2 regions of the Streptomyces sp. NBC_00690 genome follow, and region 1 is predicted to be linked to the other one. Evidence: riboswitches for the same ligand, from Rfam matches in the RefSeq annotation. Region 1 holds a riboswitch; the other holds the start of a gene.
What was found. A riboswitch is a leader RNA that binds a small molecule or an ion and turns the genes downstream of it on or off. The one in region 1 is predicted to bind S-adenosylmethionine.

Region 1 (7,277 bases):
CGTCCCGGGCCAGCGTGTCAGCATCGGCTCGCGCGCCCGCACCGACGGGATCGAGCTCTTCGTCGCCGACACCGGCCCGGGGATCCAGCCCCAAGACCATGAAGTGATCTTCGAGCGCTTCCGGCGCGGCACCGCCCGCAGAGGATCGCGCGCCACCGGCGCCGGACTCGGCCTCGCCATCGTGAAGGCCATAGCGGAAGGCCACGGCGGACGGGTCGAACTGCGTACCACCGAAGGCGGTGGGGCGACCTTCGTCCTCGTGCTCCACGAACCGAGAGAAGTGAAGGACTTGAAGGAGGCCGTCCGGTGAACCGCATCCTCATCGTCGAGGACGAGGAGCGCATCGCGTCCTTCGTCGAAAAGGGCCTGCGGGCCAATGGATTCACCACGAGCGCCGTCGGCGACGGAGAAGCCGCCTACGACTACGCGATCACCGGCGGATTCGACCTGGTCATCCTGGATATCGGGCTGCCCGGCAAGGACGGGTTCACCGTACTGCGCCAACTGCGCGAGGCCCGGGTGTCCGTGCCGGTCATCGTGCTCACCGCGAGGGACTCCGTACGGGACACGGTGGCCGGACTCGAAGGCGGCGCGGACGACTGGATGACCAAACCGTTCCGGTTCGAAGAACTCCTGGCCCGGGTCCGACTCCGGCTGCGCACCGCGGCCAGGGCCCCCGAGGTGACGGTACTGCGCAACGGCGAACTCACCCTCGACCTGCGTACCCGCAGGGCGCGTTCGGGTGAGCGGACCGTGGATCTGACAGCCCGTGAGTTCGTGCTGCTGGAACTCTTCCTACGGCACCCCGGACAGGTCCTGTCCCGGGAACAGATCCTGTCCCACGTCTGGGGCTACGACTTCGACCCGGGCTCCAACATCGTGGACGTCTATGTCCGCGCGCTGCGCAAGAAGCTCGGCGCCGACCGGGTGGAGACCGTACGCGGCATGGGATACCGACTGCCGGAGTAGCACGCGCACGGGCACGAACCCATCGGGCACCCCCTGCGGCGGGGTGCCCCTTCCGCGCTGCCGTCGCCCTCTTCCGGGCCGCCACCCACAGCGGTCCCCCTGCGCCCCGGCCCCACCCGAACCATGGCCACCAAGATTCACGTAGTCCCCTCTGGCCTGCGCATTTCTCTGACCCCCGCTCCGTGAAGTTCCTTTCATGAAGGGCTCATGAAGCGCTCACCACGCAGGCGGAGTCTCGATGACGTGACCTTGAACCTGCGCCAAGCGGCAACCCTCTGCGTGGCCCTGAGCATCTGCGCACTGCTCGTCGTGCCCGGCAACTTCCCGGAGTTGAGCGGCGACGCCCGCATCACGCTCGCCGTGTTCGCCCTGGCGACCTGCGCCTGGATCGGCACCCCGATCGACGACACCTATATCGCCCTCGGAGCCGGTCTCGCGCTCACCGCGACCGGCGTGATCTCCAGCGACGCCCTCTTCGGCACCCTGGGCGACGACACGGTCTGGCTGCTGATCTGCGCCTTCGTCCTGGCCGCCGCCGTGGCCAGGACCGGGCTCGCCGGGCGGGCCGCCGCATTCCTCGTCGGAGGGGCCAGCAGCGTACGGCAGTTGGTGCATCTGACGACCGCGGCCCTCGTCGTCACGGCCTTCGCCGTACCGGCCACCTCCGGACGGGCCGCGCTCGCCATGCCCGTCTTCCTCGCGCTCGCCAAGGCGCTCCAGGACCGGAAGCGCCTGGTGGTCATGTTGGCGCTCCTGTTCCCCACGGTCATCCTGCTCTCCGCCGTGGCCACCCTGATCGGCGCGGGCGCCCACCTCATCACCGTGTCCGTGCTGTGGGAGGCCGCAGGGGAACGCATCGGCTTCACCGAATGGCTGCTGCTCGGACTGCCGCTGGCCGTCGTCTCCTCCCATCTGGCAGCCGAAGTGGTCCTGTTCACCACGACCCGACGCGCCGACCGCAAGGGTCCGGTACACATCACCCCCGCCGAGATCCAGGAACACAGCGACCGGCCCGTCACGGGCCCGTGGGAGGCGGCCGAAACGCGCTGCGCCGTCCTGCTGGCCACCGTCGTCGTCCTGTGGTGCAGCGAGCCGCTCCACCGGGTGCCACCCGCCGTCGTCGCCCTGATCGGCGCGATCGTCGCGGCCTCACCGGCCCTGGGCACCGTACGGCTCAAGGACGCCCTGAAGACGGTGCCGTGGGCCCTGCTGCTGTTCATGGCCGCGACCATGGCCATGGGGCTGGCGCTCGCCGACTCCGGGGCCGCGAAGTGGCTGGTGTCCGGGGTACCCCTGGATCTGCCGCCGTGGCTGTTCCTCGCCGTCGTGGTCGCCGTCTCCACCCTCGCGCATCTGGTCCTCCAGTCGCGGTCGGCCCGGTCCTCGGTCCTGGTGCCGCTCGTGGTCGCCGCCGCAGTCGGAGCCGGAGTCAATCCGGTGGCCGCGGCCCTCGCCTCCACCGCCGCGGCCGGCTTCTGCCACACCCTGCCCGCTTCGGCCAAGCCGGTGACCCTCTTCGCCGAGATCCCAGGCGTCCCCACCTACACCCCCCGCGACCTGCTCCGGATGTCCGCCGTGCTGGCACCGATGACCGCGGCCCTCGTACTGCTCTTCGCCGTCGCCGTCTGGCCGCTCCTCGGCGTGCCGGTCCGCTGACGCACCCTCGCCCTCACCCTCAAGGAGTGCCCACCGTGTTGATCCGATTCGCCATCGCCCCGAGCGGCTTCAAGGAATCCCTGTCCGCCCAGTCCGCCGCGCGGGCGATCGCAGCAGGCGTGCGCCGCGTCGTACCCGACGCGGAGATCGATCTGATACCGCTGGTCGACGGGGGCGAGGGCACCGCGGAGGCGTTGGCCTCCTCGTCGGGCGGGCGGCTGGTGCGACTGACCGCCACCGGGCCCACGGGCGATCGGATCGGTACGCACTTCGCCCTGCTCGGAGACGGGGAAGCGACGGCCGTGGTGGAGATGGCGGCCGTCGCAGGTCTCTCCCTGGTGCCGCGGGACCTGCGCGACCCCGGAGCCACCACCACCTACGGCGTCGGAGAGCTGATCCGGGCCGCACTCGACACGGGCGTCCGCCGCATCCTCGTCGGCTGCGGGGACTCCGGCACCTGCGACGGCGGCGCGGGCGCGCTCCAGGCCCTGGGAGCACGGCTGCTCGACGTCGAGGGCCGCGAACTCCCTTTCGGCGGTCGGGAATTGGCTCGACTCGACCGGATCGACACCTCAGCGCTCGATCCGCGACTGGCCGCCACCGAGATCCGAGTCGCCTGCAACCCCTTCAACGTGCTCTGCGGGGAACGCGGAGTCGCCCGGGTCTTCGGTCCGCAGAAGGGCTCCACCCCCGCGCAGGTCGAACAGCTCTCGGCGGGATTGGAGCACTGGGCGACCGTCCTCACCCGTGACTTCCAGGTCCGGGACGACCTCTTCGGCGGACCCGGCACCGGAGCGTCCGGTGGGCTCGGCGCCGGACTCGCCGCCCTCGGGGCCCAACTGCTGCCCCGCTTCGACGTGCTCCTCGACCAACTCGACCTCGACGAGCGACTGGCCAGGGCCGATCTGGTGATCACCGCCGAGGGCGCACTGGACCATCAGACCCCGCGCGGCAAGGTGCCCGCCGAGGTCGCCAGGCGCGCCAAGCGGTACGGTCGTGAAGTGCTCGCGCTCGCCGGCACGATCGGCGAGGGTGCGCACCACGTGCGTTCGGTGGGCGTGGACGCGTACAGCTCCATCCTGCCCGCGCCGGTCAGTCTGACGGAGGCGCTCGGGCGCGGCGGCGAGTTCCTCACCGACGCCACCGAGCGCGCCCTGCGGATGGTACTGATCGGAACCCGCCTGTCAGCGGACGACGATCGTCAGGCGGAGGGGGCCGTGGTCCTGTCGGGGACGCACCGACCGTCCTCGGTCCGGTAGTTCCAGCGGGCGCCGTCACGAACGAGTTCCTTGACGGCACCGACGAAGCGCTCCACGTGCTCGTCAGGGGTGCCGGCGCCGAAGCTGACCCGGATCGCGTTCAGCGAGCCGGGGGTCTCGTCCGGTGCTCCGCACTCACCCGGCTCCTGCGGGGTGCTGCCCAACAGGGTGCGGACCAGCGGATGAGCGCAGAAGAGCCCGTCGCGCACTCCGATGCCGTACTCGGCGGAGAGCGCGGCGGCGAAGTGGGAGCTGTTCCAGCCCCGGACGACGAAGGAGATCACGCCGACCCGCGGAGCCTCGTCCCCGAACAGGGAGAGCACCTTGACCTCGGGCACCTCGGCGAGACCCGCGCGGACCGTGGCGACGAGGCGCTGCTCACGGGCGACCAGCCGGTCGAAGCCCTCTTCGCTCAGGGCCTTGCAGGCGGAGGCGATGGCGTAGACACCGATCACGTTCGGCGAGCCGGCTTCGTGGCGGGCGGGCGTGGTGTGCCATTCGACGTCCACGCCTCCGTCGGAGCGGCGGGCGACCTGACGGGAGGCGCCGCCGCCCGCGAGGTAGGGCTCGGCGTCCTGGAGCCAGTCGGCGCGACCTGCGAGGACGCCCGAACCGAAGGGCGCGTAGAGCTTGTGGCCGGAGAAGGCGACCCAGTCGACGTCCAGTTCGCTCACGGAGACGCGGTGGTGGGGTGCGAGTTGGGCGGCGTCGAGGACGATCCGGGCGCCGTGGGCGTGGGCGGCTGCGGTCAGTTCGCGTACCGGCCAGAGCTCACCGGTCACATTGGACGCTCCGGTGACGCAGACCAGCGCGGGGCCGTACGGATCGCGGTCGGCGAGTGCCCGCTCCAGGGTGGCGACGGCCTCGTCGGGGGTGCGGGGCGCGTTGAGGTAGGTGACCTGGGCGCCCTGCCACGGAAGCAGGGAGGCGTGGTGCTCGGTCTCGAAGACGAAGACCTGGCAGTCGGCGGGCAGGCAGGCGGCGAGGAGGTTGAGCGAGTCCGTGGTGGAGCGGGTGAACACGACCTGGTCGGTGCTGCGGCAGTCGAGGAACTCCGCCACCGTGCGACGGCTGTTCTCGAACAGGTCGGTGGAGAGTTGGGAGAGGTAACCGGCACCGCGGTGGACGCTGCCGTAGTACGGCGCATAGGCGGCGACATCGTCCCAGACGCGCTGGAGGGCGGGTGCGCTGGCGGCGTAGTCAAGCGCGGCGTAGGTGACTTCACCCCCGGTGACGAGGGGGACGGTCACATCACGGCCGAGCACGGGGAGCGGGGCGGCACAGGCGGGATCGGTGTCCGCAGCGGAGGTGGCGGTGGTGTTCGGGCGTGCGGAGGTGCTCGGGCGTACGGACATGGCGGAATCTCCCGGGGTGACAGGCGGCGTGTCTTCATGACCCGTACACGGGCAGGGCAAGAGAGCCTCGCTGTACGGGGATTGCCTCAGAGCACGCGGGATGTCCGCGTGGAGGTGTACTGAAGGAGGGGCGAAGAGCCCTATCGCATTCGCTTGCTCACGAGACTGCTCCCTTGAGGACCAGGACCCCAGGGTTCGCAGGGGTCCGCGCTTGCCACGGGCCTCGCTGCCCACGGCCTGGTCTTCACCCGGGGCACCCCGCCACGGACGGAGGGTTGCCGGACAGCGGGCCGGGGCCGTAATCGCTGTCACTCATGACCTGAGGAGACGGTATGCCAGTGCGTCGCGATACCGCAACCCGTTCCGCATTCCGGACGCACCATGCCGCACCCTGCTGTGCGGGTTGCTCGGGGCGTACGCCGGCGGTCGTGTCGGGGCCACCCCCAGCGACACGACCACCGACGGCGCACGGCTTCAGGCGTTGCTGGCGGCCACCCAGCGCTCCAACGCGGCGAGGGCGGCCCCGGAGTCGATGGCCTCGGCCGCCCGGGCGAGGCCGGCCGTCAACTGCTCGTTGAGCGTGCCGTCCGACGGTGATTGGGCCACCAGCGCCGCCGCCGAGTTCAACAGGACCGCGTCCCGGATCGGACCCTTCTCACCGCCCAGCAACCGGCGCGCCACATCGGCGTTGTACGAGGCGTCCGCACCGCGCAGGGCCTCCACCGGCACCAGGTCGATACCGATGTCCCGCGGGTCGAACCGCTCCTCGCGGACCGTCCCGTCCCGGACCACCCAGACGTGCGAGGTGGCGGTCGTCGTCAGTTCGTCGAGACCGTCGTCGCCCCGGAACACCAGCGCCGAGGAACCGCGCTCCGCGAGCACGCCCGCCATGATCGGGGCCATCCGGGCATCCGCGACCCCCGTCGCCTGGGCCATCACCCGGGCGGGGTTGGTCAACGGCCCCAGGAAGTTGAAGACGGTACGGATGCCGAGTTCCTTGCGGGCCACGCCCACGTGGCGCAGCGCCGGATGGAACTTCACCGCGAAGCAGAACGTGATGCCCGCTTCCTCGGCCACCTCGGCGACCCGCTGCGGGGTCAGCTCCAGGTTCACGCCGAGCTTCTCCAGCACGTCCGAGGCTCCGGAGGCGCTCGAAGCGGCGCGATTACCGTGCTTGACGACCTTCACACCGGCGCCCGCGACCACGATCGCGGACATGGTGGAGATGTTCACCGTCTTGGCGCCGTCGCCCCCGGTGCCGACGATGTCGACGCACGGACCGGGCACTTCGATGAGATGGGCGTGCTCGTACATGGTCCGCACGAGACCGGAGATCTCCTCGACGGTCTCGCCCTTGGCCCGCAGGGCGACCGCGAGGCCGGCGATCTGCACATTGGTGGCCTCGCCGCTGAGGATGCGGTCCATGGCCCAGGCGGTTGCACGGGCACTGAGGTCACGGTTGTCGAGGAGGGCGTTCAGCACGACGGGCCAGGAGAGGTCCGCCACGCTGTCGCCGCCAACCGGGGTCACAACGTTCATGGTCCGCTCCAGGGTCCACAGGCTGAATGGATACGACCCACCCTATCCAGCGCCGGGGACGGCAAAGAGCCCCGTCCAATCATTGGACGGGGCTCCTGCTGTGGCGATCAGCGAGTGCTACGGATGATCAGTGGTGGCCGTGGCCGCTCGTGATCTCCTTGTACTCCTCTGTGGTCGGCTTCGGGATCTGGTTCCCCTCGCCGTAGAAGCCCTTGCTGAGGCTGACCTTGATCCGCTGGGTCGGGCCGACCTTGCGCTCGACACCGTTCTCGTCGACCGTGGGGCCGGCGTCCAGCGGCTGGTACTGCTCGTGCGAGGTGAGCGTGTACAGCTGGCCCTGGCTGAGCGGCTCGTGCACCTCGATGAACTCACCGTGCGGCAGCCGCTTGATGATGCCGGTCTCGCGACCGTGCAGCACCTTGTCGCGGTCGCGACGTTGGAGACCGAGGCAGATGCGCTTCGTGGCGATGAAGGCGAGGACCGGTCCGACGAAGAAGAA
Region 2 (7,277 bases), 1.4 Mb from region 1:
GGGCGTCGCCCTCGCCGACTACGTACGCGAGGTCGACGCCGAAGCCGTCCTCTACGCCGGTGACGACCTGGGCGACCTGCCCGCGTTCGCGGCCGTGGAGAAGCTCCGCTCGGACGGTCTGCCCGGACTGCTCGTGTGCAGCGGCAGCGCGGAAGTCCCCGAACTGGCCGAACGGGCAGACCTCCTCCTTCCCGGTCCGGCCGCCGTCGTCGACTTCCTCGCCGCCCTGGCGGAGAGCCTTTAGCAGCGCCGATCAGCGCTGCTCGCGCAAGGCGTCCAACTGGTCGAGGAACCACCGCTGCGGCGGCAGCGCCGTCGCAGCGGCGGCCAGTCGGGCAGTGCGGCGGGAGCGCTCGGCGGCGGGCATGGTCAGCGCCTCGTGCAGGGCCTCCGCTGTGCCGGTCACGTCATAGGGATTGACCGTGATCGCGTCCTCGCCGAGCTCCTCATGGGCGCCCGCCTCCCGTGACAGCACCAGGGCGCAGCCCGCCTCCGACACCACCGGGATCTCCTTCGCGACCAGGTTCATGCCATCGCGAATGGGGTTGACCAGCGCCACGTCAGCCAAGCGGTACGCGGCCAGAGAACGCGCGAAGTCGTCCTTCACATGCAGGACGACCGGGCTCCAGCCGTCCGTTCCGAATTCGGCGTTGATCGCATCGGCGACCCGTTGGACCTCGGCCGTGTAGTCGCGGTAGACCGACAGGTCCTGACGGGAGGGGTACGCGAATGCCACGTGCACCACGCGCTCGCGCCATTCGCTCCTGGTGCTCAGCAGCTCCCGGTAGGCCAGGAGCCCGCGCACGATGTTCTTGGACAACTCGGTGCGGTCGACGCGCACGATGGTCCGACGGTCCGTCCCCTCCGGCCCGATCTGCTGCCGCAGGTCGGCCAGACGCTCGTCCACATCGGGCCGGTGCGCCCGCTCGCGCAGGAACTCCGCGTCCGCGCCGAGCCCGTGCACTCCGATGTCGATGCCCTTGAGCGCCTCTGCTCCCAGCAACTCCGTGCAGCAGTCGGTGAACGCATCTGCCCAGCGCCGGGTGAGGAAACAGGTTCGATCGGCGCCCAGCAGCCCGCGCAGCAGTTGGCGGGAGATGTCGTCGGGCAGCAACCGGAAGTAGTCCACCGGGGCCCAGGGGGTGTGCGAGAAGTGACCGATCTTGAGATCGGGCCGCAGCGCACGGAGCATCCCGGGGACGAGCGCCAGATGGTAGTCCTGCACCAGGACCGCGGCACCTTCGCCAGCACGGTCGGCGAGGGCCTGCGCAAAGGCGCGGTTGTACTGCTCGTACGCACCCCACTGCCGTCGGAACTCCAGGTCGAAGACCGGTTCCAGTGGGGTTTGGTAGAGCATGTGGTTGATGAACCAGAGCACGGAGTTGGCGATGCCGTTGTAGGCGTCGTGGTGGATGTCCGCGTCGATGTCGAGCATGAGGACGCCCTGCTCGCCGACACCGCGACGCACCGCCTCCCGGTCGCCGTCACCGAGGGCCGAGCACACCCACAGGGCGTCGGCTTCCGATCCGATGGCGGAGAGCCCGGAAACCAGACCACCGCCTCCGCGCCGCGAGTCGAGGGTCCCGTCATCCCGGACGGTGTAGGAGATGGGGCCGCGGTTCGACGCGACGAGGATCTGGGCAGCTGAGTGCTCGGAGACCATGTCGCGAACCTAGCCCGTCCCGCAAACCCCCAAACGTGCGTTCGCCCTCAAGAGTCCCCCCTCACCACAACTGGCTCAATCCCTCCCCCCACCCCTGGCCACCCCAAGGGCCAGTGCCAAGCAGACCTGTTTGCCCCCCTGGGCCCGCCTCGCAAATGCGCCTGCCCCCCTTGGACCCGCAAACTCCCTTCCCTGGGGCCGAAGCTTGATCCACGGCCGCTCGTCCATAGGTCGGGTAGGACGGGCACCCAGCGGCGGCGACGCTCTGCTTGCCCGTGGCCCTGTCCATGGGTTGAGAGGGGCAAGCAGACCTGGTCGCGGTATTGGGTAGCGCCGTCCTGAGCCCGATCTATGGATGGGCTGGGCGCAGGTAGACGTGGTTGCGCCACTGGGCACCTGGCCCTGAGCCCGACTTCCCGACTTCCCGACCCATGGACGAGCGTGGGGCAAGCAAGACCTGGTCGCGGTACTGGGTAGCGCCCTCCTGAGCTCGACTTGTGGATGGGCCGGGGGCAGGCAGAGCCAGTTGCGGTATTGGGGGCGCGCAGGGGGTGTCCCCGGAAGCGTCGGCGGCTTCAGAGCCGCCACCAACGGATCAGCCGCTGGCCGCCGGCGCTGAGGAGTCACGCCCGAAAGCACCCCCACCACCCGCACCCCACCCAAACCCCAGCCGGACCACCCAAGCCCCGCCCCCCAGACCAGCCCCCAACACACAAGCTCCGCCCGCCCCACCCAGCCCGTCCGGCGCTTGAGGACGGAACCCCGCACCCCCCAGAGCTGAACTCACAGAACGAGCTCCGCCCGGAAACAGCCAAAACCCGCAGCCCCGCCCCACCCCAGCCCGTCCGGCGTTTGAGGACGGAACCCCCCGCCACCCAAGGCGGAAACCCAGGCACAGCCCCACCCGGAAACAGCCAAGCCCACACCACCAGATCTCACCCCTTGCGCCGCCCCCGTGCCGCCGCCACCGCCACCACCCCCGCCGCCGTCAGGCTCAATGCCAGCCCGCCCAGTAGCCAGAGGCGTTCCGTGGCAGGGCTGCTCGCCGGGCTCGTGGGGGCGGCGGCACCCACGATGGCGGCGACGATGACGAAGATTCCGGTGCCTCTCAGTACATGACGTCCAAAGTTCATAAATAGGATAGTCATCACTGAAACGGTGCTAGTCATCACTATGCGGCGCGACGCGCCGCATACTCACCGATCTCGCGCATCGGCGGACGCTCCTCCGTGTCCACCGGATGGGTCCGCGGCACGAACCCCTTCTCGCCACGCTCGAACTGCGTTAGCGCCGGCCGTACCAAGTGACCTCGGGACAGTCGAAGTTGAGCTGTCCGGTAGATCGCCGCCGCCATCCGGCCGAGTGCCTGGCCGTCCTGGTGGCGGTGTTTGCGGGAGCCGACGTCCACCTGCGCCAGGCTATCGAGCCCGACCGTGTGCAGTGCGTCCACCAGAAGCCCCAGCTCCACCCCGTAACCAACGGGGAACGGGAGCCGCTCCAGCAGGGAGCGCCGTGCCGCGTACTCGCCGCCGAGCGGCTGGACGAACCCGGCCAGGGCCGGCCAGTGCAGATTCAGCAGCGGGCGGGCCACCAGTTCGGTCACCCGACCGCCCTGACCTGCGAGCTCACCCAGCGGGCGGTCGTACATCGCCTTGACGAAGTGCACCTCGGGCTCGGTGAGCAACGGCCCCACGATCCCGGACACGAAGTCCGCCGAGAACTCCCTGAGGTCCGCGTCCACGAAGCAGACGATGTCACCGTGCGTCACCATGAGGGAGCGCCAGAGCACCTCGCCCTTGCCGGCCACCGCAGGGATCCGGGGCAGGATCGTGTCCCGGTGCACCACGCGTGCCCCCGCCGCCGCCGCGACCTCGGCCGTACGGTCCGTGGAGCCCGAGTCGATCACCACCAGCTCGTCGACGAGCGGCAGCGCCTCCATCAGCTCACGTCGGATGACGGTCGCGATCTCGCCGACCGTCGCCTCTTCGTTCAGGGCGGGAAGGACCACACTGACGGTGGTTCCCGATGCGCGTTTCGCCGCCATCATCCGGGCCAGCGGGCGGTCGGCTGCTGACCAGGAACGCCTGGTCAGCCAGCGCTCCACCTCTTCCAGCACGTTCGCCACTCCTGCACTTTGTGATCCATCTCGCGGTTCGGACGACTATCTCAACAGTCCGGTCGTTCGGTTACAGTCTTGAGCAACGCTGAAGCCCGGCGCACGTCGGGGTGATGCGTACACCGGTGCGGAGCGATCACCGCCCCGCATGATCAACAATCGAATACCGCTCATCCAGAGGGGCAGAGGGATACGGCCCGTTGAAGCCCCGGCAACCCTCCAGCCGGTCTCCGTCGCATCAAGAGTCGCCGCCACCCGCAGACAGTTCCGTACGGAACTGTCCGTCGTGCGAGGCAGCCGATTCAGCGCCGCGAGGCTCCCGGCTCGGGAAGGTGCCAAATCCGTCTCATGGCGAAATGCGTCATGAGGAAGATGAGGAGAAAGGGCCTCGCCTCCATGGCTGTGCAGACTGTCGCAGACACCACCACGCTCGATCTCGGACCCGCCGCGGCGCTTTCCTGTCGCGAGTGCGGCGAGCGTTTCGAACTCGGTCCGATCTTCGCCTGTGCCTCGTGCTTCGGGCCGCTGGAAGTCGCCTACGACCTTCCGACGGGCGACCCCGAGGGGCTGCGTAAGCGGATCGAAGCGGGCCCGGAAAGCATCTGGCGGTACGCACCGCTGCTGCCCGTCCCCGCCGACGTGGCGGACAAGCCCAATCTCAACCCCGGCTTCACCAAGCTCGTGAAGGCTGACAACCTCGCCCGCGAACTCGGTGTGACCGGCTCGCTCCACATCAAGGACGACTCCGGCAACCCGACCCACTCCTTCAAGGACCGGGTCGTCGCCATCGCCGTGGAGGCCGCTCGCGCCTTCGGCTTCACCACGCTGTCCTGCTCCTCCACCGGCAACCTCGCGGGTGCGGTCGGCGCTGCGGCAGCCCGTGCCGGACTGCGCTCCTGCGTCTTCATCCCGCACGACCTGGAGCAGGGCAAGGTCGTCATGGCCGCGGTCTACGGCGGTGAGCTGGTCGGCATCGAGGGCAACTACGACGACGTCAACCGCTTCTGCTCCGAACTGATCGGTGACCCGCTCGGTGAGGGCTGGGGCTTCGTCAACGTCAACCTCCGCCCGTACTACGGCGAGGGCTCCAAGACCCTCGCGTACGAGATCTGCGAGCAGCTCGGCTGGCGGCTGCCCGACCAGATCGTGATCCCGATCGCCTCCGGCTCCCAGCTCACCAAGATCGACAAGGGGTTCCAGGAGCTGATCAAGCTCGGGCTCGTCGAGGACCGCCCGTACAAGATCTTCGGTGCACAGGCCGAGGGCTGCTCCCCGGTGTCCGCGGCCTTCAAGGCCGGGCACGACGTGGTGCGCCCGGTGAAGCCGGACACCATCGCCAAGTCCCTGGCGATCGGCAACCCCGCCGACGGCCCGTACGTCCTGGACATCGCCCGTCGCACGGGCGGTGCCGTCGAGGACGTCAACGACGAGCAGATCGTGGACGCGATCAAGCTGCTCGCCCGTACCGAGGGCATCTTCGCCGAGACCGCGGGCGGCGTGACCGTCGGAGTGACGCGCAAGCTCATCGACAGCGGCGTGCTCGACCCCTCGCTCACCACGGTCGTCCTCAACACCGGTGACGGCCTCAAGACCCTGGACGCCGTCGCCCCGACCACCGGCCCTTCGGCGACCATCCGCCCGAGCCTGGACGCCTTCCGCGCCGCCGGCCTGGCCAACTGACCAACGGATCACTGGGAGACCCGAAGATGAGCGTCAACGTCCGCATCCCGACCATTCTGCGCACCTACACGGGCGGCAAGTCCGAGGTCCCGGCCGAGGGGGCGACCCTCGCCGAGGTGATCGCGGACCTGGAGAAGAACCACGCGGGCATCGCTGCGCGCGTCCTGGACGACCAGGGCAAGCTGCGGCGCTTCGTCAACGTCTATGTGAACGATGACGACGTCCGCTTCGAGCAGGGCCTGGAGACGGCGACCCCGGACGGTGCGGGCATCTCCATCATCCCCGCCGTGGCCGGTGGCTAATTACGCAACGTCATTTCAATTGCCCCCTCCGTGAGAGAAACGGAGGGGGCAATTCTGCATGGTTGAGCGCGATACAGTTGGGGAAGGCCCCTGCGCTGCTCCCTCAGCCGAGCAACAGAATGCGCCCCAGCTCCGATAAGAAACAGCCAATGTGCTTCGGGGATTTGTCTCATAAGTCTTCTTTGTCGGGCCCGACTTGCCCCGGAATTTCTTGAATTCATATCAATTTCCCGTTAGCTGAGCCTGCGAATTGTCGTCCGATTGACCTGTTGCAGAGGGCAGTTGGGCAGATACATTCAGCCGCGGTCGACGCGTTCCGGCGCACGCCTATGAAGTCACCTCGCCACTCCGGCGAGGAAAACCGAATCAGGTGAGGTCTGACCCGGGTCCGCGAAGTGCGGTCCTGCGCAAGGGCCAGTAATAGGGGAGTTAGGCATGGCTCAGGGCACCGTCAAGTGGTTCAACGCGGAGAAGGGCTACGGCTTCATCGCGGTCGACGGTGGTGCGGATGTTTTCGTCCACTACAGCGCGATTCAGATGGACGGCTACCGCACCCTGGAGGAGGGGCAACGAGTCGAGTTCGAGATCTCGCAGGGGCAGAAGGGTCCGCAGGCGGACATGGTCAAGCTCGCGGTCTGACTCCGCGGCAACTGCGACGCGATCGGCCACCGACGCGCTCATCTATATGTACATGGGGTCCACATCCCGCCGGGGGGTGTGGACCCCATGTGCGTGCCCGTACACCGGCACCGTGGTGAACGGTCAGCCCGATGCGCGCGGGTGGACACGGCCGGGTGCCCCGCGCGCCGGTGGGCCCCGCTCGTCCCCCGTCGACCGGTCTTTGCATCCGCACCCCACCCCGGCCGGGAGCATCGAACCCCGCCGTCGCTAGCCCTCCGCCGCCCGCACCCAGGACGCTCACGGACCCGCTCCCTCGTGCCTTCACCGAGGACCGGCCGCGACCTCTCCGGGCCGTCCCTCAGGTCCGGCACGCCGACCTCCGCGGGCTCCCGATTTCGCCCGTGACGGTCAGGGAACGTGGTGCCCGGATGGTGCGGGGAACGGTCGAACGCCATCACGCCGACGTCATGGAACTCCCGTCCAAGATGGCTTCCGCACCTCCCGCGCTCCGCCGCGACACCCCGTACCACCAGGGCGCATGCATCGAAGGGCACCCCGTGCGCGGCGGATTTCGGGGGGGTAGCGCGGGGGGTGGTTCTCTCCAAGGCGCTTGCACTCGAAGGGGGCGAGTGCTAATCATTGGCGTTAGCACTCTCCGGGTGAGAGTGACAAAAAGAAGGACCGGGTCGGTGAGGCCCGCAAGCCGGACGGTACAGAAAACCATCCGGCTGGCAGGCCGTCCGTCGCGGGCGCCAGCGCGGTCCCCCAGAGCTTCCCACCCAGTCCGTGGAGGACACTTCACATGGCAAAGATCATCGCGTTCGACGAGGAGGCACGGCGCGGCCTTGAGCGCGGGATGAACCAGCTCGCCGACGCCGTCAAGGTCACCCTCGGT

Region 2: linked by a shared signal. The riboswitch ahead of thrC (threonine synthase) and the one ahead of OID54_RS11110 (aminotransferase class V-fold PLP-dependent enzyme) in region 1 are both predicted to bind S-adenosylmethionine.

The regions. Positions count from the first base shown of each region.
Region 1 is NZ_CP109009.1:2,505,640-2,512,916, forward strand. It holds gene OID54_RS11090 (sensor histidine kinase) at 1-310, shown strand, start outside; gene OID54_RS11095 (response regulator transcription factor) at 307-969, shown strand; gene OID54_RS11100 (SLC13 family permease) at 1,213-2,625, shown strand; gene OID54_RS11105 (glycerate kinase family protein) at 2,661-3,884, shown strand; gene OID54_RS11110 (aminotransferase class V-fold PLP-dependent enzyme) at 3,827-5,239, opposite strand; SAM riboswitch class IV at 5,442-5,559, opposite strand; gene trpD (anthranilate phosphoribosyltransferase) at 5,714-6,778, opposite strand; gene qcrB (cytochrome bc1 complex cytochrome b subunit) at 6,906-7,277, opposite strand, start outside.
Region 2 is NZ_CP109009.1:3,943,660-3,950,936, reverse strand. It holds gene otsB (trehalose-phosphatase) at 1-244, shown strand, start outside; gene OID54_RS17305 (alpha,alpha-trehalose-phosphate synthase (UDP-forming)) at 254-1,663, opposite strand; gene OID54_RS17300 (hypothetical protein) at 2,599-2,811, opposite strand; gene OID54_RS17295 (glucosyl-3-phosphoglycerate synthase) at 2,835-3,779, opposite strand; SAM riboswitch class I at 3,947-4,158, shown strand; gene thrC (threonine synthase) at 4,176-5,459, shown strand; gene OID54_RS17285 (MoaD/ThiS family protein) at 5,486-5,761, shown strand; gene OID54_RS17280 (cold-shock protein) at 6,197-6,400, shown strand; gene groL (chaperonin GroEL) at 7,185-7,277, shown strand, end outside.